DNA from 4 places in the Bradyrhizobium sp. 170 genome. Region 4 is predicted to be linked to each of the others. Evidence: riboswitches for the same ligand, from Rfam matches in the RefSeq annotation. Region 4 holds a riboswitch; each other region holds the start of a gene.

Region 1 (7,104 bases), 560 kb from region 4:
AAGCCTCCAGCGAGTCAATCCGCGGAGTTAACGTTGTAGCCGTGAAGGCTTGCACAAAACCTCCAGTCAGGGCGTGTGACCGGAGCTTTGCCGAGATCCGGCGTAGACGTGCGTCGGCTCGCGGCTTTTAGTCGCGCCCCGGTTTCGGAATCGTCGAGCGTCGCTTGGCTCCGCGCTGCCGTGCCAGACAAACCGACGGAAGCTCGCAGCGCGACTGGCTCTCGGAGTAGGGCCCGAGGGCTCGCAAATTGCCCATCATTGAGCGCGTCTGTGTTTGGCACGGCATTTGAAAGGGATCGCCAATGGCATCGCTCGCCTAAGGAGTCGGAAGGCATGGCTTACAAGATCGTCGCTTCGCAATGCACCGTTTGTGGGGCATGCGAGTTCGAGTGTCCCAACGCGGCGATCAGCCTCAAGCGTGACATTTACGTTATCGATGCCAAAAAGTGTACGGAGTGCGCGGGCCATTGCGACACGCCGCAATGCGCGGTCGTCTGTCCGGTGCCTGACACCTGTATCCCGTCTAAAACAGCATAAGCAGCCCGCGTCCAGAAGGCTTCACCGCTCGATTTCGCGAACGAAGTAGTAGATGTCGAGCTTGAGGAGGCCGCCGACCGCATGGGGCGCATCGAGGTCGATCAACATCGTTATGACTTAAGGCGCTGATCTTCTCCGAGAAGCCCTCGAAGGGCTCTGTCAGAGGACACCGTCAAATTTGTCTCGAATAAGGACGAGGCCGCCTCGATGCTCCAGTCGCCGCGTCGAGGCTTATCGTCGCTGGCTGACGAGCCAAGGCGAGGTGGACGGGGCGTCAAATATCACAAGATCGATTTGCAGGATATCTAAAGCGACGTCACGGCCGAAGCCGAAGAGACGGTCTCCTGGCGCGACGAGATCGGTCCGGAGATCCTGAAGACGTACGAGAAGCTCGGCATCCGCTTCCGTGCACGAGTGCATGGAGCGTAAAGTCATAGCACGATCCCGCCGCCCGCCCTCTCGCCGCTTACTCCAGTTTCGCAAGTCAGCGTGCATCCTGAGGTCCGGAACTGTTCCTGCGATGTCGCGCAGGCCAAGGTCCAGGCTGCACTACTCCCCAAGCGGCGACGGAAACAACGAAGGCGCGCGCCAAAGTCGCTCAGCACGTGAGTGCCTGGCGCACCGAGGAGATCATCTTGACCAACGCCACGGAGGCGATCGAGCTCGCGGCTCGTCGCGGGGGCAGCCGAACACAGGCAGTCCGACCTGATCATCCGTTCGATCCTGGAGTAATCCAGCCTTTGCAATTCCTCAGAGCCTCATGGCACTGTGATCAAACGGATGCCGGCCGAGGATGATCGCAACTTCCTTACGGACGAGTTCGAGAAGCTGCTGACGGAAAAGTCCAGGCTTTGTCGCGATCACGCAGATGTCGAAGCGCCCGGCGCGTTCGTTCTGCTCGCGGAGCTCATCCGACTACGCGAACAGGGTGTTGAGCGGACGCATTCACAAGCGGAGCCTCCACAGATCCACGCGTTTTCACCAGGCCGGGAGTAAGACCGTTGTAGCCCACCTAGTACAGCTCGCAATCGCTTGGGCAATATCGCAGCGACACTCCAGTAGGTTGACGGATCGATCCTCGTGCGCATAATGCCAGCCGTCGTGGTCTCCGGATTTCGTTTGATCCGGAGCTAAGAGGGAAGCCGGTGCAATACCGGCGCTGCCCCCGCAACTGTAAGCGGCGAGCCGCTGTCCAACGAAGTCACTGAAGCCATGCGGCTTCGGGAAGGCCGGACAGCAGCGACGACCCGCGAGCCAGGAGACCTGCCTCGACAATATATCGTCCACGGGCGGGGTGTCCCGGTGTGCGCCAAGCAGCTATCGCTCACGCGATATTCGCTGCATGCGTCCGCCATGGCCTTTGCCCCAATCATGGCGTCTGAGCTATGTCTATTCTTTCGCTTCCCGTTGCCACACTGGGGATGTCACGCATCGGCCCACGACGCGGACTCAAATTCGCGCTCGAGAGCTACTTGGCGGGAAACTCCAGCGAAGCCGAGCTCCTCGAGGCGGGGTGTAAACTTCGTGCCGCTAATTGGGCACGGCAGAAATCCCGCGGTGCGACCGTCATTCCTTCGAATGACTTCTCGTTTTACGACCATGTGCTCGATACCAGCGTAATGGTCGGCGCCATTCCCGACGTCTACGGCTGGACCGAAGATCCTGTGTCGCTCAAGACCTACGTCACCATGGCGCGTGGCGCTCAGGACGGTGGTCACGCTCAGCATGGGCCTGGCGTAGCCGCACAGGAAATGACGAAGTGGTTCGATACCAACTACCACTACATGGTGCCGGAATTTCACCAGGATCAGATCTTTAAGTATTCCTCTCGAAAGCCGATCGAGGAATATGAGGAGGCAAAAAGCCTCGGCTACCAAACGCGCCCCGTCCTAGTTGGCCCAGTCACTTTCCTGAAGCTCGGCAAAAGCGCAGATCCCGCATTCAATCCGCTGTCGCTGCTTGACCGGCTCCTCCCAGTCTATGTCGATGTCCTCCGCGAACTAGCCTCGCGCGGTGCTGAATGGGTTCAGCTCGATGAGCCATGCCTAGTGACGGACGTCGACGAAGCGTCGCGGGCGGCTGTCCGCCGGGCCTATGCTCATTTCGCAGAGGTTGTGCCGGCCCTTAAAATCATGCTGGCCACTTATTTCGGCGCTATCGGCGACAATCTTGAAACAGCCTTGGCCTTGCCCGTTGCCGGGCTTCATGTCGATCTGGTTCGGGCACCCGACCAGTTGGACGCAATTGTCGCCACAGCCCGCAGAGATCTCGTGGTCTCGCTAGGCGTCGTTGATGGTCGCAACGTCTGGCGCTCCAATCTTGCGGCGCTGCTCGACCAACTTGCCCCTATGGTCAAAAAGCTGGGCAGGGACCGTGTTCAGATTGCTCCTTCCTGCTCGCTGCTTCATGTTCCGATCGACATTGAGCTAGAGACCGATCTCGATCCCAATCTGAAGACGTGGCTGGCGTTCTCAGTTCAGAAGATCAAGGAACTTTCGATATTGGGCAAAGCGCTGGCCGGCCATGCTGCCGAGGTGGCCGATGAACTTGCGCTTTCGGAGGACGCAGCCGTGACCCGCGAAACATCGCCCGAGATCCACAATGCGAATGTCGCCGGACGAATGGCCGTGATCGACGATAGCATGCGTCGCCGTCGCAGTGCGTTCACCCAGCGTGCCGACGTCCAGCGCGTCGCGTCGCATTGCCCATGTTTCCAACGACAACCATCGGATCCTTCCCGCAAACGGTCGACGTTCGGAATGCGCGTGCGGCTCATGCGCGGGGAGCGCTGAATGACGCGCAGTACGAGCAGCTTCTGAAAGCGGAGACAGCCCGTACCGTGCAGTGGCAGGAAGATATCGGCCTGGACGTGCTCGTACACGGTGAGTTCGAGCGCAATGACATGGTTCAATACTTTGCCGAGCAGCTGTTAGGATTCGCTTTCACCAAGCACGGCTGGGTTCAGTCTTATGGGTCGCGGTACGTTCGCCCGGCTATCCTGTTCGGAGATGTTTCCCGGCCGAAGCCGATGACCGTTGAATGGTGGCGCTATGCGCAGTCTCTGACCAAGAAACCCGTCAAGGCTATGCTGACCGGACCGGTGACGATCCTGAACTGGTCGTTTGTCCGCGACGACATCTCGCGGAGCGAGACATGCCGTCAGATCGCTCTTGCGATCCGAGATGAGGTCATCGACCTTGAGGCGGCTGGAGCGACCATGATCCAGATCGACGAGGCTGCGTTGCGGGAGGGATTGCCGCTACGCAAATCGCAGTGGAGGAACTATCTCGATTGGGCAGTGGACAGCTCCCGCGTTTGCTCCTCCGCTGTCGCCGACGGAACTCAGATCCATATCCACATGTGTTATTCCGAGTTCAACGAAATCATCGATGCGATCGCAGCAATGGATGCTGACGTCATTTCAATCGAGACGTCGCGTTCTAAGATGGAATTGCTCGAGGCCTTCAAGAGCTACAAAATATCCCAATGAGATCGGGCCCGGCGTCTATGACATTCATTCACCGCGCATTCCCGCAGCGGCGGAAATCAAGCAGCTGATTGTGTTGGCGCGGCAGCGAGTTTCCGATCGGCAGCTCTGGATCAATCCCGACTGCGGACTGAAAACTCGAAGATGGGAGGAGGTGCGTCCCGCGCTCATCAATATGGTGGCCGCCGCGCGCGAGTTGCGGGCTGAGCCATGATGGTGCGGAGCGTTTCGCCAACGCGTTTGTGAATAAGATGCACGCGCTTTGGGGGCTTACGATGTCCTTGCGAGCTCCCAAAGTTCCCAGCGCCTGGGAATGCCGGCCGGCGCCGGCGGAGGCGGTCGCATACAGCCGGCGACAAGCTCGGTTTTCGATCCGACGGCGGACAGCGTGCCGGCGATGCCCGATCCGGTCACATATTCCGAAGTCATTAACGCTCGACGCGAAGCACAGCGCTATTTTTCATTTATCCATCGCGTGGATGCGTCCCATCACAACAATCTATTTTACCGCCCTTACGGAATGTCATACGAAATTGGCGCCTTGGCACGCTCTTCCGGAAGATAATCGAGCGTTGTTGGTGTTTGGGGGTGCCAAATGCTGCTGCGCGACGGCAAACTGTCGCTTGTGTTTCAGGGCACGGCAGCCAAACCGCTTGCGCAAAGGATCCCAGCTCAATCAAGGCACTGCCCTGCCAACCGGACAGCGGGCGAGTGGTGGACAAGGCGCGAAGTTTCCGACAGGAGCGGAAGGCAAGCGGCTCCAGATTTCGCGCGGAGTGATATCCGCTTCTCGTTGTTTGACGGCGAATGCCCTCGCCGTAAATCGATCGCCGGTAGTCCTCCCTACCGACGAAAGCTGGTGCGATGCGTAAAACAGCGTTGTTCCTGCGTGACTTTCGCCCGGCCTCCCGAGGAGGCCGGGCGTTTTTTGTGGTGCGCCCAGCATGGGCGCACTCTTATGGGTGAAAGTCCCGTCGCGAGTTGATCACAACGAGCGAAGCGAAGCGCAACTGCACGAGGGTGACCGAGTGTGGGCGTGGAGCGAAGCTGCGGGCTGCGCGATCAAGCGGGTGCGGGCCAACAAAGGCGCAGCTGGTGGGGACGGTCTGCACATTGACCAGACCGTCGCACATCTGCGTACGGCGTGGCGGGCGATCCGCGAGCACCTATTGTCGGGGACATACCGGCCCAGTCCGGTACGACGGGTGACGATCCCCAAGCCTGACGGTGGCGAGCGCGAGCTTGGCATTCGGACGGTGACGGATCGTTGGATCCAGCAGGCGCTGCTGCAGGTGCTGCAGCCCATTTTTGATCCGACCTTCGCGAGCACAGCTACGGCTTCCGGCCCGGTCGAAGCGCGCATGATGCCGTCCTCGCGGCGCAGTCATACGTGCAATCGGGTCGCCGGATCGTGGTGGATGTGGACCTGGAAAAGTTCTTTGACCCGGTCAATCACGACATCCTCATCGACCGCTTTCAGAAACGGATCGGGGACACCGGAGTCATCCGGCTGATCCGGGCGTATCTGAACAGCGGAATCATGGACGATGGCGTGGTCCAGACGCGTACGATGGGGACGCCGCAAGGCGGGCCGCTATCGCCGCTGCTGGCCAATGTCCTGCTCGATGAAGTGGACAAGGCGCTGCAACATCGGGGCCATTGCTTCGTGTGTTACGCCGACGATGCGAACGTCTACGTTCGCAGCCGCCGGGCGGACCGGGTGATGGGCTGCTTCGGCGGCTCTACGGCAAGCTGCGCTTGACGGTCAACGAGACCAAAAGCGCAGTGGCCAGTGTGTTCGGTCGCAAGTTCCTGGGCTACAGCTTCTGGCCAGATCCGGGCGGCGCGATCAAACGCAAGGTTGCCGACAAGCCGCTGAGGACGTGTGCGGGACGCCGGGTTCTTGCGTCGCATCTGTTACTATTCGGCAAGGCATGAAGCTGGTGCTGTTAATCCTATCTGTCTATTGAAGGCTTTGGCGTCGTGTTGGTACGGGTGGGTAGTATCGGATACTCGATCTTAGGTAGGCGCCCGGTTAGCGAATTCAGAAACGCGACAATGTCGTTTTCTTCCCCATCACTAAGCTTGGCGCCGAGCTGGATTTCACTCATCAGGGCGACAGCTTGCTTCAGGCTCCAAACCTGGCCCGAATGGAAGTAAGGGGCTCGCAACGCGACGTTCCGCAACGGCGCCGCGCGGAAGACATATTCGTCGCCGACCGCCTTGGTGACCGCGAATCGGCCCTTATCGCCTTCCGGAAGCAGGGTTGCATCCGGCGTCTTCATCACGCCGAACGGGAAGTAGGCCTGTCCACCGACATTGATTCCATTGTGGCAAGAGGAGCATCCCTTCTCCATAAACAGCGCCAACCCTGACTTCTGCTGATCATCGAGAGCATGTGTATTGCCCTCCAAATACTGATCGAACGGGGCCGCAGGTGTAATGAGAGTCGCTTCAAAAGCCTCGATTGCCTTCGCAAAGTTTTCAAAGCTGACCGGTCTCGCTTCGTTCGGGAAAGCGTTTTTGAACAAGACGACATAGCTGGTCATTGAGTTCAAGGTGTCGAGCACACGATCCGGAGTCGCATTCATTTCGGCACTCGCCTGCACAGGGCCAGTTGCTTGCGCCTTGAGGTCCGCGGCGCGTCCGTCCCAGAATTGCGCCGCATTGAACACTGCGTTGTAGACGGTTGGAGCTCGACGTAGGCCGACCTTCCAGCCGTGACCGACGGAGGTCGGACCGGCATCGACTCCGCCGCTGCCGAGGTTGTGGCACGTATTGCAGCTAATGATCTCGCTTGCCGATAGCCGCGGATCGAAGAACAGAATCTTGCCAAGCTCGACCTTTTCATGCGTGACTGGATTGTCCTTTACCGCAGGAATGACTGAGGGGATCGGATGGAAGATCTGCCTGGCGGTTCTCATCAGATCATCGTCCGCGCTAGCTCCTGACGACATCAGCAACCCAATCGCCAAAACAGATGCTTCAGCCACAAGCCGAAGCTCCCGGATCGATTTGTTCATACACCCGCCTCATCAGTTCTGATTGTTAATCAAGGAAACAGTCGAAAGCGATGCCAC
Region 2 (7,104 bases), 540 kb from region 4:
CAATCCGCGGCTGCAAGTGCGCTCGGTCGACGAATATATCGAGCTGATGGCCAATCTGAAGCTGCCGAACCCGAAGATGATGGACGTGGCGGTGCCCGCCAACATGCATGTCGGCCTGCATCAGGAGGATCTCGCCAAACAGGGGCTCGCGCTCTCTGCCCGTGACGCGATCAACAGCCTCGGCCGGCCCGATATCCTGCTGGTCGATCTGCGGGAGGTGAGCGAGCGCGCCAAGCACGGCACGATCTCGGGCGCGCTGCATGCGCCCTATCCCGGCATCGCCGAGAGCCTGAAGCCCGGCGGCATGCTGCGCGAAGTCGCCGCCGCCACCGGCCGCCGCGTCGTGTTCTTCTGCGCCTTCGGCGAACGCTCCGCGATGGCGGTGACGGCCGCGAAGAATGCGGGGCTGGCCAACACCGCGCATATCGAAGGCGGTATCGACGCGTGGAAGAAGGTCGGCGGGCCGGTGGTGATGGGGTAGTCGCCGTCGTAGCCCGGATGGCGCGAAGCGAAATCCGGGATGCCGCGAAAGATTCCCGGATTGCGCTTCGCTCCATCCGGGCTACGAATTCACTTTCCCACCCGCTTCACTTCCGCCGTCAGCGCATCGAGTGCATCCGCCAGCAGCACGCCGCCGCATTCGGTCATGCGCTCCGGAATCACGATGCGCTTTTCCGGCGGATAGAAGCGCTCCAGCGCCGGATGCAACAGAAATGCCTGGCCGTCGTCCCTCGCGGTATCGCCGGCCTGCGAAACCACGATGAAGTCCGGCCGCAGATTCACGATCGCCTCCAGCGAGGCAAACCCGCCAAAGGCGAAGCCGAGATCGCCGGCCGTGCTGCGCAGCCCGGTTTCGGCCAGCAGCGAACCGACAAAGCTGTCGCTGCCCGCCACCCAGCCGCGCCGCGACAACGGCAGCACACGATAATGCCGCTCCGAGACCGCGCGGCGGGCGCGCGCCAGCGCCGCATCGAGCCGCGCGATTTCCGCCGCCGCGCGATCGGGATGTCCGGTGATCTCGCCGGCCTCGCGGATCTGCTGCCGCGCTTCGTCGAGGGTCCGCGGCACGGCGAGTTCGGCAAGGCGAAGCCCCTTGGTCTTCAACAGCTCCCGCGTCGAACGCTTGTCGAACGCGCTGGCGACGACGATGTCGGGCCTGATGAGCAGCACGTCCTCGGCGCCTCCGGACAAGACCGGATAGCGGCTGATGTCGCCGGCCTGCGATTGCCAGCCGTCCCGCGAAAACCGGCTCAATCCCAGAATCTGCTCGGGGTCGGCCAGCGTCAGCAGCAATTGGTCGGTGCAGACATTCATCGACACCAGGCGCGGCAGATTGGCGGCGAGCGCAGTGCTGCCCGGCAACGCAAGTGCAAGCACCGCGACCAGAAATGCCAGCCGGCGTTGCATCAAATATCCGCCCAGGGCACGATCACGGCCTCGCGCTGGAATTCCGCGCGATAGGCCGAGATCCTGAACACGTCAGCCATCACCTGCTCGGACAGCGCCGCCGCCGGCCCGCCCTGCGACACCAGGCGGCCTTCACGCAGCACCAGCACATGGTCGGCAAACCGCGCCGCCAATCCCAGATCATGCGTCACGACAATGACGAGCACGCCCTTGTCGGCGGTCGCGCGCAAATTCTTCATGACGTCGATCTGATGCCGCGGGTCAAGCGAGGCAGTCGGCTCGTCGGCCAGGATGACCGGTGCCTCCACCGCCAGCGCGCGGGCCAGCGCGACGCGGCTGCGCTCGCCGCCGGACAATTCGGTGACGCGGCGATCGCTGAACTCGATCACGTCGACCGCCTGCATCGCCCGCAGCACCGCCTCCGCATCCCTTGGCGACAGCCGCGCCGGATCGGTGGCGCCATGTGGATAGCGGCCGAGTGCCACGATATCCCGCGCCGGCAGCGGCCAGTGCACGACATGCCCCTGCGGCAGATAGCCGAAGCGTTTTGCGCGCTCGCGCAGCGGCAGCGAAGCCAATGCGACGCCGCCGATCTCGATCTCGCCTTCGGACGGGATCAATCCCGCCAGCGCCCGTAGCAGCGTGGTCTTGCCGGCGCCGTTCGGCCCGACCAGCGCCACCAGATGGCCCGGCGACAGCGACAGCGAAACATCTTTCAGCACGACGCGGCCAGCGAGCCGCACGCCGAGCCCCTTTGCGGTCAGCAGTGCCGTTTCGCTCATGCGACGCCTCCGCCGAGCGCGCGGCGTTCGCGCATGATCAAATAGAGGAAGAACGGCACGCCGATGATCGAGGTCAGCACGCCGACCTTGATATCGGAGGTCGAAGGGATGATGCGCACCGCGATGTCGGCCGCGAGCAGCAGCGCGGAGCCTGCGAGCGCGCTCGGCACCAAAAGTCGCCCCGGGTCGTAGCCGATCAACGGCCGCATCAGATGTGGTGCAACGAGCCCGATGAAACCGATGGTGCCGGTGACGGCGACCGCGCCGCCGACGCCGAGTGCGACGCCCGAAATCACGAACAGCCGCAAACGCCCGACATCGACGCCGAGGCTTTGCGCGGTTTCCTCGCCCAGGCTCAGCGCGCGAAACGCATGGCGCTGGCTGAACAGCATGATCGCACCGGCAATGATGAACGGCAGCGCGAGCGTAACGTGCTGAAAGCTGCGGTCCTCCAGCGACCCCAGCAGCCAGAACGCGATCTCCAGCACCACGAAAGGGTTGCTGGAGAGGTTCATTACCAGCGCGGTGGCGGCACCCGCAAAGCTCGAAATCGCCAAGCCGGAGAGAATGAGGATCAAAAGCCCCGCATTGCGGCCGGCGATCGAGAGCAGCACGAACACCGAAACGAACGCCGCACAGATCGCCGCGACCGGCAATGCGTAGGATCGCACGTCGGCCAGCCCCAGCGCGATCACCAGCACGGCGCCGAACGCTGCCGATTGCGGGGCGCCGAACAGCGAGGGCGACGCCAGCGGATTGCGCAACAGGCCCTGCAGCGACGCACCTGACAGCCCGAGAATGGCGCCGATCGCCAGCGCCAGCAGCGTCCGCGGCAGGCGGATTTCGCGCACGATCACCTGCGACACGTCGCTGCCGCCGCCGAACAGCGCTTCCGCCACCGCAAGCGGCGACAGCCGCACCGGCCCAATGCCGAGCGAGATCAGCACCAGCAGCACAACGAGAACGGCAAGCGCCGCGGTCGCGCCGATCCGCCGGCGCGCGGCATCCTCGTTGGTCACGGTTACAGCCTCAACACTCATCGATCGTCCTAAAGCAGTTTTACCCGCCCCGGTACAGGAGCTCAGGCAAGGAGCGGGCAGCAGTGCTCATGCGGCAAAAATAGCGCACTCGTCCAGTTGACATCGCGAGCGCGCCCAAGGCGGATTGACTCGAACTTTGACAAACTTCTACCATAGTTCCTGACGGTTCCCGTTTTGGGGATCAAAAGGGAATGCGGTGCGGGGAAACTCCCCAATTCCGCGGCTGCCCCCGCAACTGTAAGCGGCGAATCCTTCGTCATAGGCCACTGGGAATCTCGGTCCTGGGAAGGCGACGAAGGGTGACGACCCGCGAGCCAGGAGACCTGCCGTCAGCCGTGGTCACACGCGAAGATGTCGGTCGGGGAGTACAGGCATTAGCTTCACCTAAGCTGCTCAAAGCACATGGTGAGACTTGGTTCGCTGTGACGTGCCACTGACGTCATACCGAGGCCTGAACCATGTCTTCCATCATCGCCACGCGGCAGCGCCGCTACTGGCTTGCCTCCAGTTTCCTGATACCTGTCGCGTCGCTCGGCATTTCCGGCGCGCAGGCACAGCAGACGCCATCCGAGCAATTGCCGCCGATCGAGATCACCTCGCCCACCGACCCGAACCGGACCCGCGCCAAGCCGACCTACGATGAGCCATCAACCTCGCGACGCGTCGTACCGGCGGCTGCGCCGTCGACCGGCACGCGGCCCGCGGCAGGGGCCAGCTCGAACGTCGCATCGCAAAGCGTTTCGCAAGGCGCGGGCGGCAGCGGCGGCCGTCAGTTCTCCGGCATCGTCGGCACGGCGTCGACCGTTATTACTGCCGAAGAGATCGCGCATTCGCCGGCCCAAACGTTGCAGGAAATCATCGCGCAAACGCCTGGCGTGCAGCTGACCAGCCTCTATGGCGGCGTCAACGGCGCCAAGACGTCGGTCGACCTCCGCGGCTTCGGCGCTTTCGCCACCTCAAATACCCTGGTGCTCATCAACGGCCGAAGGCTCAACGACATCGACATGGCCGGCGTCGATCTCTCGACCATTCCGCGCGATTCGATCGAGCGTATCGAAATCACGCGCGGCAACAGCGGCGCGGTGCTCTACGGCGACAATGCCGTCGGCGGTGTCATCAATATCGTCCTGAAGAACGGCGTCAGCGGCCCGCCGGTCGCCATGCGCGCGGAGGCCGGTGTCGGCTCCTTCAACCAGCGTATGGCCTCGGTCTCGACGGCGCTGAATTCGGGACCATGGTCGACGTCATTCTACGGCAACGCCATCAAGTCTGACGGTTACAGGGTCAACAACGCGCTCGATCAGCGCAATGGGGTCGGCAATCTCAATTACACCACACCAGACCTCAAGGCCTTCCTTACGGTGACCGGCGACGACCAGAAGCTCGGTTTTCCGGGCGGACGCACCGTCGATCCCTCGATCGGGCTAAATCAACTCGTCACCGATCGCAGGGGCACAAATACGCCGTTCGATTACGGCAACCAGCAGGGCGCCAGCGCGACCGCCGGATTCACCAAGACCCTGTGGGACGGCGCTGAACTGATCGTCGATGGCGGCGTCAGAGATAAGAAAACGCAAAGCGGATTCTTCGGCGCGATACCGTTTGCGTCGCCATTTCCGAGCTTCTCCTCCACCTATAACGACGCATCATTGCAGACCTGGTCGATCACGCCACGATTGAGCATCAAGAACTCGATCCTCGGGGTGCCCTCACAGATCCTGACCGGTATCGATTATTACGATGCGACGTTCCGCCAGGACCGCGGGGCGTTCAAGGGCCTTGCGCCGACCCACATCTACGACCTGTCGCAGCAGACGCTGGCCGGCTACTGGCAGCACACGGTAGGCCTGTTGCCGACGACCGATTTCTCCTATGGCGCCAGGATTCAAAACACCAGCCTGAGCGCCCGGGATCGGTTCGACGCCAACGCGCCCGGTTGCGCCATGTTCTTTAATTGCAGCGATCAAGCCTCCCCGCTGGACAGCAACGAGACCCAGTACGCCTTGCACGTCGGGCTCGAGCACCGGCTCAACAACACATTCTCGGTGTTTGGCCGCGCCGCGCGCGCGTTCCGTACTCCGACCGTCGATGAACGCGTCTCCAGCGGCCCCTTCTTCGTTCCAGGGACCTTTCAGCTGAAAACCCAGACCTCGCACGACATCGAAGGCGGCTTCCGCGTCAAGGCCGGCGCGTTCCAGATGCAATCGAGCATCTACGGTATGGACCTCGAGAACGAGATCCATTTCATCCCAGCGCTGTTCTTCAACGTGAACCTCGGTCCAACCCGCCGCTACGGCTCCGAGACCAGCGCGTCGCTGCGTGTCAGCGACAACCTGTCGCTGCGGGCGGGCGCGGCCTACACGCGTGCTGTCTTCCGCGAAGGGCCGTTCGCCGGCAACGACGTGCCACTGGTTTCCCGCTACACAGCCATGGGCGGCGTGACCTGGAATATCTGGCAGAACTATCTGGTGTTCGACGCCACGCTGCGCGCCTGGAGCGAACGCATCATGGACAACGACCAGGCGAATACCCAGCGCCGGATCCCGGCCGACGCCACCGTCGATTTGAAACTGAGCGGCGCTTACGAACACTTCTTCTGGTCGCTGAGCGTGAACAACCTGTTCGATGCGCAGTACTATGACTACGCGATCGCAAGCTCATTTACGCCGGGCCGCTTCTCGGCCTATCCGCTGCCCGGAAGGACCTACATGGTGAAGGTCGGCGCGACGTTCTGACCGCAGCAGCCGGTTCGGCTCCGCTGCCGGACCGGCTTGCCCTGACCTGACGAGACGGTATTCTCCTTCGGCATTGCCCGGGAGAATGTCCTTTGATGCCTGAACCGTTTCCGTTCCGCAGGCGGCGATGAGCGCCGCAGCCATCGATCTTTTGCAGCGGGAAATAGCCAATCCCGATACGCAATGGAGCCTCGGCACCTTCGGCGCCATCGCCGAATTTTCGCGCGACCATGACGAGCCGGTGCGCCTCGTCCAGTCGGCCGAAGCCGTTTCGGCCGTGACGGCGCGTGGCGGCATTGTCCTCAAACCGCATGCTGCTATCCGCGCCTTCGCATCGGAAGGCATCACCAAAACCGGCTGGAATCAAAGGGTCGCGCTATGCCTGCCGGCGCATGATTGCGCCATGAACCAGCGCGTCGCGCTGACCGAGATCGGCCCCGATCATCAGGCACCGCGGGAGGAAGATCGGGATTCGGTTTTGTTCGATCTCGGTTTCAGCGCGCTGCAGGCGGATTTCTGCGTGCGTATCGGCGATCGCAATCTCGCCAGGCGGCTGCGCGACCATGTCGGCCGCGCCGTGTTCGAGCCCGGCAACCCTGCCATGGGCATGATCCTCGCGGCCAATCCGCACCGCGTCTTCATCAGCCGGCTCGGCCGCATCGAGGTCTATCAGCCGATCCCGCCGCCGTCAGGCAAGAGCCCGGAGGGTCCCCACACCCATGTGCTGCCGCGGCTATTGAAAAGCGGCCGCACCCATCCCGCCACCGAACCGGTGCCTCAGGGATGGATCCCCTGCGCGCATCTCCATCCGCCGCATCCGGCGCGGAACGGCCTGGGGGAGGCCCGGCCGTTCGACGCCACGTACCATCATGCCTTCCAGCGGATGATGGCCGCGTGCGGCGATCCCGCGGCACTTGCGACCAAACGGCGCGTGGTCGATGCGGTGCTTGCCGGCGAGCCGCCCACGGCGGTGGCCAGTGACCGCCACGGCCGGATCGGCATCCGCATTGCGTTGCGGCAGATGAAGTCGCAGGGACATGCGTCATCGGCGCTCGGCGCCTGGCTTGCCAGCTTCGATTCGGCGAATTCCGACGAAAGCGACGATGAGGCGGCCCCTCATCAAAATGGCTGATTTGACAA
Region 3 (7,104 bases), 500 kb from region 4:
CGCCGGAGAGATCCGCGCTAAACATCGAGGGTTCGAGCTCGGCGGTGCTGGCAGTAAAGAAACGCGCGTGTCGCGGCGAACTTTAGAGTTGCTGAGTGTTCTCAGCGAAACGAGGAAGATCAGACTTCTCGAGCATCTTTACGGACCACTTTCCCAAGCACGGAGTATCTCACGCGTCGCCAGCCAATAACTATGCCAGTTATTGCGAACAGCAGTCCACACATGCAGAGGCCGACTATCAAAGTGCTCCGGACGCGAGGACGAATCACAAGGATTGGAAAATCCAGCGTGTGTAATGCGCTGTAAAGCCAGCGATACGCGCGGCGCGACGAGTCCAATCTTTGCAAGATGTTCCCGCTCGCGCCGTCAATGTCATACCACACGTTGCCGCATACCGAACGGTAGACAGGCGCACCCGGTATCGTGGAGGACGCCATGTAGTTGTCATCTGCCGCAAGGATTGCTGGAAAGCCGCAACCAAATGCCAAGCGGTGGGTCAACGCTTGGACCTCGCGCGAGTCCAGGAACCCTGATTGATCGTCCGATCTCGGGCTCCCCGCTCGAACTAGCGTTTGCCTCCCGAGATCGATCCGGTCGCGTCGATAGCGGTCCCCATTGAAGGCGAACCATTCGATCTCTCGGGCAGACGGCGATATTGACCCCCAGTCTGTAGACGGAAGCCTGTTCCAGGCTGGTGGGGACGCGGCGGCGTTAGCCTCGGTGTCGGTCAATTGCCCACGCGAGAACAACCGCCCGTGATCCATGGATAGCCAGCCGCTGAAGATCCACGTCAGGACGAAAACTGTCGCTATTAAGCCAATGACGTGATGCAGCGCATGCCAGCCATGATAGGGCGAAACGGCAGTCCCCTGCTGAATCCTGATCCGCGCGCCCCCAAGCACCGCGCCGAGCGCCGCTCCGATCAAGGCAAGCAGCGACAGCGTCCATACCACGCGATCCCAGAGCGACCAATTGCTTCGGAGCATCATGGGATAGATCCAGTGCAGCACGCTGCCCGCAAGATTCCACCACCTCTCGCTGCGCGTCGTGTCCAATACGATCTCGCCGGTGACCGAGGACACATAGACTGCTGTATCGGCCGCATCGTTGAGCGCCACGCGAAACAAGGGACGGTGACGATCGAAGCCGTTCGGCACGCTCCATTGATCATAATCTGCGAGCTCAACGATTGACGCGCGCGAGATATCCATGCCGCGCCGCCTTGCATGATCCCTCGCCGCAGCGAGGGCAATGTCGGGAGATTTCTTCAATGCGGCACCCGTCGCATCTGATGCACGGATCGTCCGCAATTGCGACGACCCCGAAACGACGTACACCGGCCCGTCGGTCCGCTGGATCAGCCGAACGCGCGCGGCGTCCTCGATGCCGCTTGCCTCGACAGCTGTCGACGGATCGATGGTCACACGAGCGCTGTCCACGGCGGCAAGTCCGGCAAAGCGTTCCGCTTCCGTGAGCGACGGAAACGGAACGAAGTGCATGACAATGCCGGTCGCAAACCACATTGCGAACAGGAGGCAGAACGCGACCCCGAGCCATCGGTGCAGCAGGACCAGTCCGTCCATCATACGGCAATCACCTCACCATTTGAGGGCGGCGGAGATCTCATAGGTGCGCGGGGCTCCCAGCAGGATCTGGTCGGGATAGAACGGATCGCCCCAGATCGCGTAGCGCTTGTCGGTCACATTCCGCACCCGGAAAGTCAGCCGCGTTTGCTCGACGGCATTGAAGACGGATTTGGGGATGTCGACGAAGGCATAGAGATCGGCCACCGTGCAGGCGTTCATCGTCACCGTGACGGTGTTGTAGCGATCGCCGACATGGCGGCCGATCACCCCGAGCTCGACCGGCCACGGCGTGAAGAACCGGTAGGACGCGCCGGCGTTCGCGACGACGCGCGGCACGTTCGGCGGCGTATTCCCGGAAAACGAGCCACCAGCAAAATTGTAGTCGGCATAGCGCGCGTCGACATAGGCGATGTTGCCCCACACACGCCAGGCTTCCGTCAGGCGCATGGAGGCTGCGAGCTCCACGCCCTTCGATTCCTGCCGTCCGGCGAAGTTGAGCTGCATGCCGCCGGCCGCCGCATAGACATTCTTGCGCAGGATATCGAAGGCTGAGAACGACCACTCCGCCCGGTTGTCCCAGAACAGATGCTTCACGCCGGTTTCATAGGTCCGCGATGTTGTCAGGTCGAGCGGCTGGAGCGGCCCGAGCAGAAAAATGTTATTGGCCGACACGTCTGCACCCGTTGCGTATTGGCTGAAGAACGTCAGGCCGGGAACGGCCTCCCAAGTGTAGCCGATGCGGCCCGTCACCGGCATCCAGGATTTCGAGAAGGGAAAGCCCGTCTTCACCACGCCGTTCGCGTCGGTCGAATTCCGATCGAGCCCGATATGCTCCATGCGCAGGCCACCGACCAGAGCAAATGTCCGTGTGATCTTAAGGCGATCCTCGAACGACAGGGACTCATTGTCGATTCGAGCGGTCTGTCGCTGCGTCGTCAGCAGGCCGTAGTATCCGCGCGCGGGATCGACCAGCGTGACCAGGTCGTGGGGGAAGTTGGCGGCACCCGGGCGGACGAAATCGAGGCCGCTCGCCGCAACCGTCGTCACGAGGCGGTTATCCATACCGACGATGTTCGCATCCCAGGTCAAGTCGGTGATGTTGCCTGCGAGCTTCTGGCGATGCGCCACGTAGAAGCGCTCGCGATCGACCAGGTTCGAATTGGCGTTGAACGCCTCAACTTCGTTGTTGAGCCACTCGCGCTCGGCGCCATAGCCATAGGCCTGGCTCTTCAGGGTCAGACCGGGTGCGAGCCTGAGCTCGAAGCCGCCGCGAAGCCATACCTCCTTCGCCACGTTACGATTATCGAGAACGTTGTAGTTGGTGTTGAAGGTGCGGTCGTCGATCGTGACGGGCCCCAGGTTCGATCCGTTGTAGTTCGAGACGTAGCTCCCGGAGACAATGCCGGCTGTGGCATGGGATCCGCTGAAGGCGACCGGAACGAGCGGCACGCCCCAATAGGCCCTCGAACGGTCCTCCTTGTATTCGATGGCGCCCCAGACCTTGAGATTGTCGGATATGCGGTAATTCAGTTGGCCCGATACGTCGAGCGTCTTCGTGTTGGTGTCGTCGGCAAAACCGTTGAGTGAGGAGCGGCTGATGTCGAACCGGTAGTCCAGGCTCTGGATGTTGGTGCTGCCGCCGGAGCCGTAGTAGCTCCGGAACGAATTCAGCGAGTCATAGGAGAAGTACGCCTCGTTCCGGATCGGCCCGATGTGCGGCTGCTTGGTCAAGAAATTGACCGCACCGCCTGCGGCACCCTCGCCCGACAACAGTGAGGCTGGTCCCTTCAGAAACTCCACTGCCTTGAGATTGGCCGCATCCATGATACGCGACGTCATGTTCTGCGGACCGATCTTGATGCCGTTGTAGAGCACGTTGATCTGGCTGTTGGTGAAGCCGCGCATCGAGAAGGCCGAGGGCTCGGCCGGATTGTCACCGGACGTCACGCCGACCGCGCCTTGCGCGACTTCCGACACCGTCCGATAGCCTTGCTCACGGATCGTCTCAGCTGAAATCACCTCGACGGTTGCCGGAATCTCGCGCACGGTCAGGCCAAGACGCGAAGCGCCCTTGGCGACAGCGTTCGTGTTCGGCGGCGTCTGCATTGCTTGCTCATCAGGCTTCGGTGCTGTCGCGGCGGACGTGGCTCTGCTTGCCGCCGTATGGCGCGCGCCGCGTTCGTCGCGACCGGCCGGCTTTGCCGGTCTGCGCTTCTGATCGGCACCCGGATAAATCTCGACGGGTGGCAATTGCTCACGGGAGCTCGCCTGTTGCGCCCAGGCTACGGAGATGTCGAGGGAAGCAAAATAAGAGAGAACGCCGGATGCGAGCAAGAATTTGCCCGACCGGGCGGCACGAAGAGACGACATGGTTGATACCTCGGTATGACGTCAGTGGCACGTCACAGCGACCCAGGTCTCAACCTCCAGCTTGCTAAGCCTCGGGTGAAGCCGAATGTCTGTACTCCCCGACCGACATCTTCGCGTGTGACCACGGCTGACGGCAGGTCTCCTGGCTTGCGGGTCGTTACCTTGCGTCGCCTTCCCGGGACCGAGATGCCCAGTGGCTCGTGACGCAACATTCTCCGCTCACAGTTGCGGGGGCAGCTACGGCATTGAGGAAACCTCCTCGCACCGCATTCCCTTTTCACCCCCGTAAGGGGAAACCGTCGCGTGCATCTAGGATTAAGACGAGCGCGGAGTCAATGTGCAGTCTGGGTGTCCTTGTCGCAGCGATCTCTACATTGACAATTGCTTACCGGAGCGTGCTATCGCGTTACTGCTCTGACGTAGGTGGAGACGTTGAATGGAAGGGGACACCTTCCTCTGGCTGGTCCGGCATGCCGTCGTCAATGGCGTCGCAGGGACGATCCATGCCTCGGACGCCCCCGCGGATCTCAACGACCGGACGCAACTTGAAGCGCTGAGACGGCATCTGCCGCAGGACGCCACAAGCTACGCAAGCCCGTCGCGACGGACCGTCGACACGGCGCGTGCGCTGGGGCGTGACCCGATCCTGGTGCCCGAATTCCGCGAGCAGGATTTTGGCGACTGGACCGGGCAGCGCCACGACGATCTCGCCGCTGCCGGCCGCGAAGGCTACGCAAAGTTCTGGAGCGATCCGGCTCACTCCCGGCCGCCGGGCGGCGAAAGCTTTGAGGATCAGATTGTCAGGGTTCGGCAGGGCCTCGATCAGATCGGGACCGGACCGGCAATCCTTGTCGTCCATTCCGGCACCATCCGCGCTGCGCTGTGCATCGCACTTGACCTCACCCCGCAGGCTGCCCTCCGCTTCGTCATCGACCCGCTCTTCCTCACTCGCATCGATCGGCTGTCGAATGGCTGGCGGGTGCTATCGGTCAATCAGCGCGCTGCTTGAAGCGCCGTCATCAGGCCGGCCGATCCGGCACGTTGGCTTGCGCAAAGGTCGCCATGCCGTTGTGCAGGGCGCATGCGAGCCGCACCAGCGGCAGTACGATCGCGGCACCAGATCCCTCGCCGAGCCTCAGGTCCAGGCTGACCAGAGGATGGATGTTGAGCGCGCGAAGAATCAGGCGATGTCCCTGCTCCGCCGATTGGTGCGAGGGCAAGAGATATGGCTGACACGACGGATTGAGACGCACCGCCGCGAGCGCTCCAGCTGACACGATGAAGCCGTCGATCAGGACCGGAATGCGCCCCTGCGCGGCTGCGATGATCGCACCGCAGATGGCGGCGATCTCGAGACCCCCAACTGCACACAAGATCTTTTCGGCAGAAGCCCCCGCAAGCCTGTGCAGGGCCAGCGCGGCATCAACCAGCCGCGCCTTGCGGGCCCGGCCGGCGGTATCGACACCGGTTCCGCTACCTGCGATCTCTTCGGCGCTCACGCCGAGCAGGGCCGAAGCGATTGCTGCCGAGGTCGTGGTGTTGCCGATCCCCATTTCTCCGAAGATGAGTAGATCAGGATGCCCGGCCTCTGCGCGCAGCACCGCGCGCCGGCCGCATTCAAAGGCGAACGCCAGCTCGCTCGGGTTAAGCGCCGCCTCCACACTGAAATCGCGGCTGCCACAGCGCGGCTTGTCGGTGACGACACCCGCCAGCGGCGCTCCCGCCAACGTGCCGGCGTCGACGACTTCGAGACCCAAACCCAATTCGCGTGCCAAGACCGATATCGCAGCGCCGCCCGCGGCGAAATTCGCCATCATCGCGATCGTCACCTCCTGCGGATAGGCCGACACGCCCTGCGCGACGATGCCGTGATCGCCGGCAAAGATGATGATCGGCACGCGCGCCGCGCGAGGTTTTTCCGTCTGCTGCAAACCGGCAAGCTCGACCGCAATGTGCTCGAGCCGGCCGAGCGCACCGGTCGGCTTTGTCAGTTGCCCCTGCCGCGCGAGCGCCGCCTCGCGATGGACGGCCGAGACATCAGGGCAGTTCTGGGAGACCCACTCGGGAAGCATGTTGTTCTGCCTCTGCATGCAGCCGCCTCACGGCCTGCGCTTGAGAATGTAGCTGTCCATGATCCAGCCATGCCGTTCGCGCGCCTCTTGCCGCGTCGCGACGATGCGAGGGCCAACCTCGGCAAGCTCACCGGACATGATGATTTGATCGGACATGCCGAGATAGGCGCCCCACCAGATGTGCAGGCCTTTCGGCTCCAGCGATTGAAAGGCGGTGCCGCCATCAAGCATCACGACCACGGTGTCGGTGCCGTCAGGCCAGCCGGCTTCGCGCAGCCGCCGCCCCGTCGTAACGAGAAAGGGCTCGCCGATGTCGTTGAGCGGCAGCGCATGCGCCGCGCACAGCGCCTGGATCGACGTAATGCCCGGGATCACCTCGATCGCCGGCAACGGGTCCAGCCTTCGCGCGATGCGCAGGCTGGAATCGTAGAGCGACGGGTCGCCCCAGATCAGCAGGGCCACGCGGCCGTCGCTGCCAAGGTGGCTCGCGACCTCCTGTAACCAAGTTGCAGCGACAGCGTCGTGCCAATCGTCAACGCCCCGGCGGTAGTCCGCCTCGCCGGCATCGCGCACGGGCAGATCGAATTCCACGATACGCGCCTTGTCGCTCGTGAGCACATCGGCGCAAATCGCCCGCCGCAGTTCGGCGAGATCGGACTTCGCCGCGCCCTTGCGCGGGATGAGGACGAGATCGGCAGCGTTGATCGCGCGGATCGCAGCGAGCGTGAGCTGCTCGGGATCGCCGCAGCCGATACCTATCAGGGAGAGCGTCAGCATAACCTGTGCGAAGGGCGGCCGTGGCAGCCGCCCCTCACGTTATCTCTACACGGCGTTGTGCAGGCGCGGGGTGACGAAGCCGTAGGCCGTAACGCCACGCAGCGATTTTGCCAGCGCGAGCACGGCAAGATCCGCCAGCGGCTCGATCACAATGACCAGCGCATAGGATCCTGCAAACATCGCGATGTTGGCGAGATTCGTCGCGCCAAAGCCCGCACCGTAGAGCGCCCAGAATGCAACCCACGCGACGATGGCGGACTGGTACGTCGTCGAAAGCGCCAACGCCTGGCGATATTGCA
Region 4 (7,104 bases):
CCGATCCAATCCAGAAGGAAGCTGCGTCTTGAAACAGCATAGCGTTCGCACGTCCAAATCGGCCGATCATCTCCCGCGCGCGAGCCAACTGGCCTGGAAGATCGCCGAGGTCGCCGCCGACCCGGTCGCGGTCGAGAGCGATGTGGTGGAGATGCTGGGCAACCGCATCATCGACAACGCCGCCGTTGCCGCGGCCTCGGTGGCGCGGCGTCCCGTTGCCAGCGCGCGAGCGCAGGCCGAGGCGCATCCGTTCCAGCCGGGGGCCACCGTGTTCGGCCTGACAAGGCCGCAGCGGATTTCGCCGGAATGGGCCGCCTGGGCCAACGGCGTCGCCGTCCGCGAGCTCGATTTCCACGACACGTTTCTGGCGGCGGACTATTCGCATCCCGGCGACAACATTCCGCCATTGCTGGCTGTCGCCCAGCACTGCGGGCTGACGGGCGCGGACCTCGTTCGAGGGCTGGCGGCGGCCTATGAAATTCAGGTCGACCTCGTGAAAGGCATCTGCCTGCACGAGCACAAGATCGATCACATCGCCCATCTCGGGCCGTCTGCCGCCGCCGGGATCGGCGCGCTGCTCGGCTTGCCTGCCGAGACGATCTATCAGGCCGTTCAGCAGGCGCTCCACGTCACCACGACCACGCGGCAGTCGCGCAAGGGCGAGATATCGAGCTGGAAGGCCTATGCGCCGGCCTTCGCCGGCAAGATGGCGATTGAATCCGTCGATCGCGTGATGCGCGGCGAAGGCGCACCGTCACCCGCCTATGAGGGCGAGGACGGTTTTATCGCCTGGCTGCTCAGCGGCCCCAAGGCGGAGTACGCAGTGCCGCTGCCGGAAAAGGGCGAACCCAAGCGCGCCATTCTCGACACCTACACCAAGGAGCACTCGGCCGAATACCAGAGCCAGGCCCTGATCGACCTCGCACGCCGGCTGGGACCGAAGATCGGCGATCTCTCGAAGATCGAAAGCATCGTCGTCCACACCAGCCACCACACCCACTACGTCATCGGCACCGGCGCCAACGACCCGCAGAAGATGGACCCGAAGGCGAGCCGCGAAACGCTCGACCATTCGATCATGTATATTTTCGCGGTCGCGCTCGAAGACGGCGGCTGGCATCACGAGCGATCCTACGCCCCCGAGCGCGCCGGTCGCGAAACCACGGTGGCGCTGTGGCGCAAGATCTCGACGATCGAAGACCCCGCATGGACCCGCCGCTACCACAGCCACGATCCGAAGGAAAAGGCGTTCGGCGGCCGCGTTGTCGTGAGACTGAAGGGTGGCTCCGTCATCAGCGACGAACTAGCGCTGGCTGACGCGCATCCGCTCGGCGCCCGCCCGTTCAGGCGGCCGGACTATATCCGGAAATTCCGCAACCTGGCGGAAGGCGTAATCAGCGCGGCTGAGCAGGATCGCTTCATCGCTACGGTGGAACGACTGGCCTCGCTCAAAGCAGGTGAACTGACCGACCTCACCTTCGCGATCGATCCAAAATTTCTCGGCAGCACATCGACGCACGGCATCTTCGACTGGCGCGACACTGCTCCGGTTGCGGTCCAGCGCGCCGCCAGCAATCGATAAGGGAGATTAAAATGACGGACATCAAGCCTTCGCCCAAGAAATCGGTCGCACTTTCAGGCGTGATCGCCGGCGACACCGCGCTGTGCACGGTCGGCCGCACCGGAAACGACCTGCATTATCGCGGCTACGACATTCTCGACGTCGCCGAAAGCTGCGAATTCGAGGAGATCGCGTATCTCCTCGTTCACGGCAGCCTGCCCACCTTGTCGGAGCTCAGAAACTACAAGGCCAAGCTGAAGGCGCTTCGCGGGTTACCTTCAGCGGTATTGCAGACGCTGGAATTGCTGCCTGCCGCCGCGCATCCGATGGACGTGCTCAGAAGCGGCGTTTCCGCGCTCGGCTGCATCCTTCCCGAGGCCCATGATCACAATCAGCCCGGCGCGCGCGACATTGCCGACCGGCTGATGGCCTCGCTTGGGTCGATGCTGCTGTACTGGCACCACTACGCCCACCATGGCCGCCGGATTGACGTCGAAACCGACGACGATTCGATCGGCTCGCACTTCCTGCATTTGCTTCATGGCAGAATGCCGCCGCCATCGCACGAGCGCGCGATGCATACCTCGCTGATCCTCTACGCGGAGCACGAGTACAACGCCTCGACGTTCACGGCGCGCTCGATCGCGGGCACCGGCTCCGACCTCTACTCCGCGGTCACCGGAGCGATCGGCGCGCTGCGCGGGCCGAAGCACGGCGGCGCCAACGAGATCGCGTTCGAAGTGCAGAAGCGCTACGGCGATACGGACGAGGCGGAGGCCGATATCCGCCGCAGGGTCGCGGCCAGAGAGGTCGTCATCGGCTTCGGTCACCCGGTCTACACCATTGCCGACCCGCGCAACAAGGTGATCAAGGAAGTCGCGCGCCGCCTCAGCATCGAGGGTGAGAACACCCGGATGTTCGAAATCGCCGACCGGATCGAGGCCGTCATGGCCGATGCCAAAAAGATGTTCGCCAATCTCGACTGGTTCAGCGCAGTCTCCTACCACGCGATGGGAGTGCCGACCGCGATGTTCACGCCGCTGTTCGTGATTTCCCGTACGTCGGGGTGGGCGGCGCATGTGATGGAGCAGCGCATCAACAACAAGATCATCCGCCCGGCCGCGAACTATATCGGCCCGGAGAATCTGAAGTTTGTGCCGTTGCATGAGCGTGGCAAGGCGGCCATCGCCCCACGCGCCGCGTAAGGAAGCAACAATGGTGTATCTCCTGGGTACTGATCTGGCCGACAGGCCGGCCGGGGTCCGCTTTCGCGATCTCCTGGACAAGCCAGGCATCCTCCAGATGCCGGGCACGCACAACGGAATGGCCGCGCTGCAGGCCCGCGACGCGGGCTTTTCCGCGCTCTATCTGTCCGGCGCGGCGATGACAGCATCGATGGGCCTGCCGGATCTCGGCATCATCACGATCGAGGAAGTCGCCTTCTTCATCCGCCAGGTGGCGCGCGCCAGCGGCCTGCCGGTGCTGGTCGATGGCGACACCGGCTATGGCGAAGCGCTCAACGTCATGAACATGGTGCGCACCTTCGAGGACGCCGGTGCCGCGGCCGTTCACATCGAGGACCAGTTGCTTCCGAAAAAATGCGGCCATCTCAACGACAAGAAGCTGGCGGATGCGCGCGACATGGCGGCCAAGGTCGCCGCCGCTGCCAAGGCGCGGCGTCATCTCTATCTGATTGCGAGAACGGACGCCGCAGCCAGCGAAGGCATGGACGGCGCGGTAGCGCGTGCAAAGCTCTATCTGGAAGCGGGAGCGGATGCGATCTTCCCGGAAGCAATGATTTCGCGCGAGATGTTCCAGGAGTTCGCCAGGCGCATTCCCGGCGTTCCGATGCTGGCGAACATGACCGAGTTCGGCAAGACGCCGTTCTTCACCGCGTCCGAGTTCGAGGCCATGGGCTATCGCATGGTGATCTGGCCGGTATCGTCGCTCCGCGTCGCCAACAAGGCCCAGCAGAATCTGTTCGCCGCCCTCAAACGCTATGGCAGCACCTGCAAGATGCTCGACCAGATGCAGACGCGCGCCGAACTTTACGCAACGATCGGGCTGCACGATTACGAAGCGCTCGACGCCTCCATCATCAGAACCATCGTTCCCACAGGCATGCCGCAGAGGTGAACTGTTCCGTCATCTTGCCGGTCGATATGGAATTCATTGAAAAGCCAATGCGGTCGGCGCCACCCGATCTCGTATTGACTGAGATCGCCGTTGACCTTAACTGAACCCGTCGTGGTTCTTCGGGCTCATTCGGCCCGAAGCTAAGAGGGAAGCCGGTGCGGCCGAAAAGCCAAAGCCGGAGCTGCCCCCGCAACTGTAAGCGGCGAGCCGCTGTCCAACAAAGTCACTGAGACCTTGCGTGGTTTCGGGAAGGCCGGACAGCAGCACTGACCCGCGAGCCAGGAGACCTGCCTCGACAACATACACGTCCTCGGGCGGGGTGTCCCGGTGGTGCGGTTGCGATTCCGCGCGCGCTCCGCCGTCCGCGGAATCCAGACGTGTCACTTCGGCCTTTGCCCCCAACTTTTGGGGTTAAGCCAATGTCTTCTTCTACATCGCCATCTTCTACGTCGTCTCCTTCCACGATCTCCACTTCCTCGCTTCCCGTTGCTTCCCTCGGCACACCACGTATCGGCCCGCGCCGCGAGCTGAAATTCGCATTGGAAAGTTTCTGGTCCGGCGCGATCGACGAGAAGGCGCTGATCGAAGCCGGCGCCGGTCTTCGCGCCGCCAACTGGGCGCGCCAGAAAAAACTCGGCGTCAACGTGATCCCGTCGAACGATTTCTCCTTCTACGACCAGATGCTCGACACGTCAGTGATGGTCGGCGCGATACCGGAAATCTATCGCTGGAACGGCGGCCCGGTCCCGCTTGCGACCTACTTTGCAATGGCCCGCGGCGCGCAAGGCACAACGCACGAGGCGAGCTGCGACCATGCGCATCACGGGCACGACGCCGCGCACGGCGTGCCCGCGCAGGAAATGACAAAATGGTTCGACACCAACTACCACTACATGGTGCCTGAACTGACGAAGGATCAGCAGTTCACCCTCGCCTCTCGCAAACCGATCGAGGAATACGACGAAGCCAAGGCGCTGGGCTATCAGACCCGCCCCGTGCTCGTCGGCCCGGTCACGTTTCTCAAGCTGGCAAAAAGCAAGGACGCCAGCTTCAATCCACTGTCGCTGCTCGACCGGCTGCTGCCGGTCTACATCGACGTGCTGCGCGAACTGGCCTACCGGGGCGCTGAATGGGTGCAGATCGACGAGCCATGCCTCGTGCTCGACCTCGACATCGTCGCCCAGCAGGCACTGCGTTACGCCTATACAGAGATCGCCAACGCGGTGCCGCAGCTCAAGATCATGCTCGCGACCTATTTCGGCGGGCTGGCCGGCAACCGCGACACCGCGCTGGCGCTGCCCATCGCCGGCCTGCATCTCGACCTGGTACGCGCGCCTGAACAGATCGACGGCCTCGCCGATTTTCCGGATGACCGCGTGCTGTCGCTCGGCATCATCGATGGCCGAAACATCTGGCGCGCGGATTTGAGCCGGATCCTCGACCGGCTCGCGCCCGTGATCGCGAAACGCGGCAGGGAGCGTGTGCAGATCGCACCCTCCTGCTCGCTACTGCATGTCCCGATCGATCTGGCGCTGGAAACGGGGCTCGATTCCGAAGTCACAAGCTGGCTGGCGTTCTCGGTACAGAAGCTCGAGGAGCTGACGACGCTCGGGACGGCGCTCGCCGGTGGACGCGGAGCGGTCGAGGCCAGCCTGAAAGCTTCGGACCAGGCAGCCGCCGCCCGCAAGGCCTCGCCGCGGATTCACAATGCGAAGGTGGCGGCGCGCATCGCCGGCATCGATGACGCCATGCGCCGCCGCGCCAGCCCCTTCGCCGACCGCGCCGGCGTTCAGCACGAGCGCTTCAACCTGCCGGCTTTCCCGACCACGACCATCGGCTCGTTTCCGCAGACGCCCGAAGTCAGGAAAGCGCGCGCCGCGCACGCCAGCGGTACGCTGACGGATGAAGTCTACAAGGTTTATTTGCAGGACCAGACGGCCCAGGCGGTAGAGTGGCAGGAAACCATCGGTCTCGACGTGCTCGTGCATGGCGAGTTCGAGCGCAACGACATGGTGCAGTACTTCGGCGAGCAGCTCGCGGGCTTCGCCTTCACCACCCATGGCTGGGTGCAATCCTACGGATCGCGCTACGTCCGTCCGCCGGTTTTGTTCGGTGACGTCTCGCGCCCGAAGCCGATGACGGTCGAGTGGTGGCAGTATGCCCAGTCACTGACGAAAAAGCCGATGAAGGCAATGCTGACCGGCCCCGTCACCATCCTGAACTGGTCGTTCGTGCGCGACGACATCGCCCGCAGCGAGACCTGCCGGCAGATCGCGCTCGCGATCCGCGACGAGGTCGCCGATCTCGAGGCTGCCGGCGCCGGCATGATCCAGATCGACGAGGCGGCGCTGCGGGAAGGCTTGCCGCTGCGCAAATCCGAATGGAAGGCCTATCTGGACTGGGCCGTCGACGCCTTCCGCCTCTGCTCGTCCGGCGTGCGCGACGAGACGCAGATCCACACCCATATGTGCTACTCGGAGTTCAACGACATCATCGGCGCGATCGGCGCGATGGACGCTGACGTGATTTCAATCGAGACCTCGCGCTCGAAGATGGAATTACTCGACGCGTTCAGGGACTACCGCTATCCGAACGAAATCGGCCCCGGCGTCTACGACATCCACTCGCCGCGGGTACCCGAGATCGGCGAGATGACCGGCCTGCTCAAGCTCGCGCGAGCGCGGCTTTCCGACGCCCAGATCTGGATCAATCCGGATTGCGGATTGAAGACCCGCAAATGGGAAGAGGTGCGGCCCGCGCTCGTCAACATGGTGGCGGCGGCTCGCGAATTGCGGGCGCTGGCGTAGCACAGGAGCTGCGTAGGGTGGGCAAAGGCGCACTTTGCGCCGTGCCCACCATCTGCACTCCGCAAGATGGTGGGCACGCTTCGCTTTGCCCACCCTACAACTGTCCTTATGATCACCGCGAAAGATCGAGGAGAATGCGATGCGCTTCTGGATTCAATGCACGAGGTTCGAGACGGGGCAGCCCGTCCATATCAATATCGCGCTCGTCGGCAGCATGTCACGCGACGGCGAGTGCACCGTTCTTGCCTTTGTCGGCGGCGACGGGGAGACGATCGAAGTGGTAGAGACGCCGGAGCATATCCTGGCCGTGCATCTCGGCGCCCCGGCGAAGGCATAACTCATCTCCCATGTACGGGCGCTTGGGCCGATGGGCGCGACAGGCGCGGCTCGGCCGACGCTCTCTCTTGTGGCGCACACGTGCCATGGTGTGCCGAGCCACGCCATGGCTAACGATGACATCGCCGACATAAAAAAACGCGGCGTTTCCGCCGCGTTTCTCTATTCGAATGCTGCCAGCTTACGCCTGCGGCTGCGGCTCCAGCCCCGGGTCGGGATCGGGACGCGGGCGCGGCTTGCCGGCCGGCGGCACGGCGGAGGCGC

Evidence for each region. Region 4 has a riboswitch for cobalamin ahead of metE (5-methyltetrahydropteroyltriglutamate--homocysteine S-methyltransferase). Riboswitches for the same ligand answer to the same signal wherever they lie in the genome.
Region 1: linked by a shared signal. The riboswitch ahead of metE (5-methyltetrahydropteroyltriglutamate--homocysteine S-methyltransferase) and the one ahead of metE (5-methyltetrahydropteroyltriglutamate--homocysteine S-methyltransferase) in region 4 are both predicted to bind cobalamin.
Region 2: linked by a shared signal. The riboswitch ahead of IVB05_RS02245 (TonB-dependent receptor) and the one ahead of metE (5-methyltetrahydropteroyltriglutamate--homocysteine S-methyltransferase) in region 4 are both predicted to bind cobalamin.
Region 3: linked by a shared signal. The riboswitch ahead of IVB05_RS07340 (TonB-dependent receptor) and the one ahead of metE (5-methyltetrahydropteroyltriglutamate--homocysteine S-methyltransferase) in region 4 are both predicted to bind cobalamin.

The regions. Positions count from the first base shown of each region.
Region 1 is NZ_CP064703.1:1,590,880-1,597,983, forward strand. Features, by position in the region: gene IVB05_RS07665 (4Fe-4S binding protein) at 334-537, shown strand; gene IVB05_RS07670 (hypothetical protein) at 1,318-1,533, shown strand; cobalamin riboswitch at 1,623-1,823, shown strand; partial or broken gene metE (5-methyltetrahydropteroyltriglutamate--homocysteine S-methyltransferase) at 1,923-4,238, shown strand; partial or broken gene ltrA (group II intron reverse transcriptase/maturase) at 5,089-5,905, shown strand; gene IVB05_RS07690 (cytochrome-c peroxidase) at 5,980-7,047, opposite strand.
Region 2 is NZ_CP064703.1:487,940-495,043, reverse strand. Features, by position in the region: gene IVB05_RS02265 (MBL fold metallo-hydrolase) at 1-481, shown strand, start outside; gene IVB05_RS02260 (ABC transporter substrate-binding protein) at 571-1,407, opposite strand; gene IVB05_RS02255 (ABC transporter ATP-binding protein) at 1,407-2,189, opposite strand; gene IVB05_RS02250 (iron ABC transporter permease) at 2,186-3,229, opposite strand; cobalamin riboswitch at 3,376-3,575, shown strand; gene IVB05_RS02245 (TonB-dependent receptor) at 3,688-5,964, shown strand; gene IVB05_RS02240 (hypothetical protein) at 6,092-7,096, shown strand.
Region 3 is NZ_CP064703.1:1,528,626-1,535,729, reverse strand. Features, by position in the region: gene IVB05_RS07345 (PepSY domain-containing protein) at 120-1,586, opposite strand; gene IVB05_RS07340 (TonB-dependent receptor) at 1,599-3,956, opposite strand; cobalamin riboswitch at 4,071-4,272, opposite strand; gene IVB05_RS07335 (histidine phosphatase family protein) at 4,393-4,965, shown strand; gene cobT (nicotinate-nucleotide--dimethylbenzimidazole phosphoribosyltransferase) at 4,976-6,028, opposite strand; gene cobF (precorrin-6A synthase (deacetylating)) at 6,056-6,805, opposite strand; gene IVB05_RS07320 (energy-coupling factor ABC transporter permease) at 6,851-7,104, opposite strand, start outside.
Region 4 is NZ_CP064703.1:1,031,445-1,038,548, reverse strand. Features, by position in the region: gene IVB05_RS04930 (acyl-CoA thioesterase) at 1-32, shown strand, start outside; gene IVB05_RS04925 (MmgE/PrpD family protein) at 29-1,582, shown strand; gene prpC (2-methylcitrate synthase) at 1,594-2,766, shown strand; gene prpB (methylisocitrate lyase) at 2,777-3,697, shown strand; cobalamin riboswitch at 3,793-4,007, shown strand; gene metE (5-methyltetrahydropteroyltriglutamate--homocysteine S-methyltransferase) at 4,117-6,504, shown strand; gene IVB05_RS04905 (hypothetical protein) at 6,644-6,841, shown strand; gene ftsH (ATP-dependent zinc metalloprotease FtsH) at 7,022-7,104, opposite strand, start outside.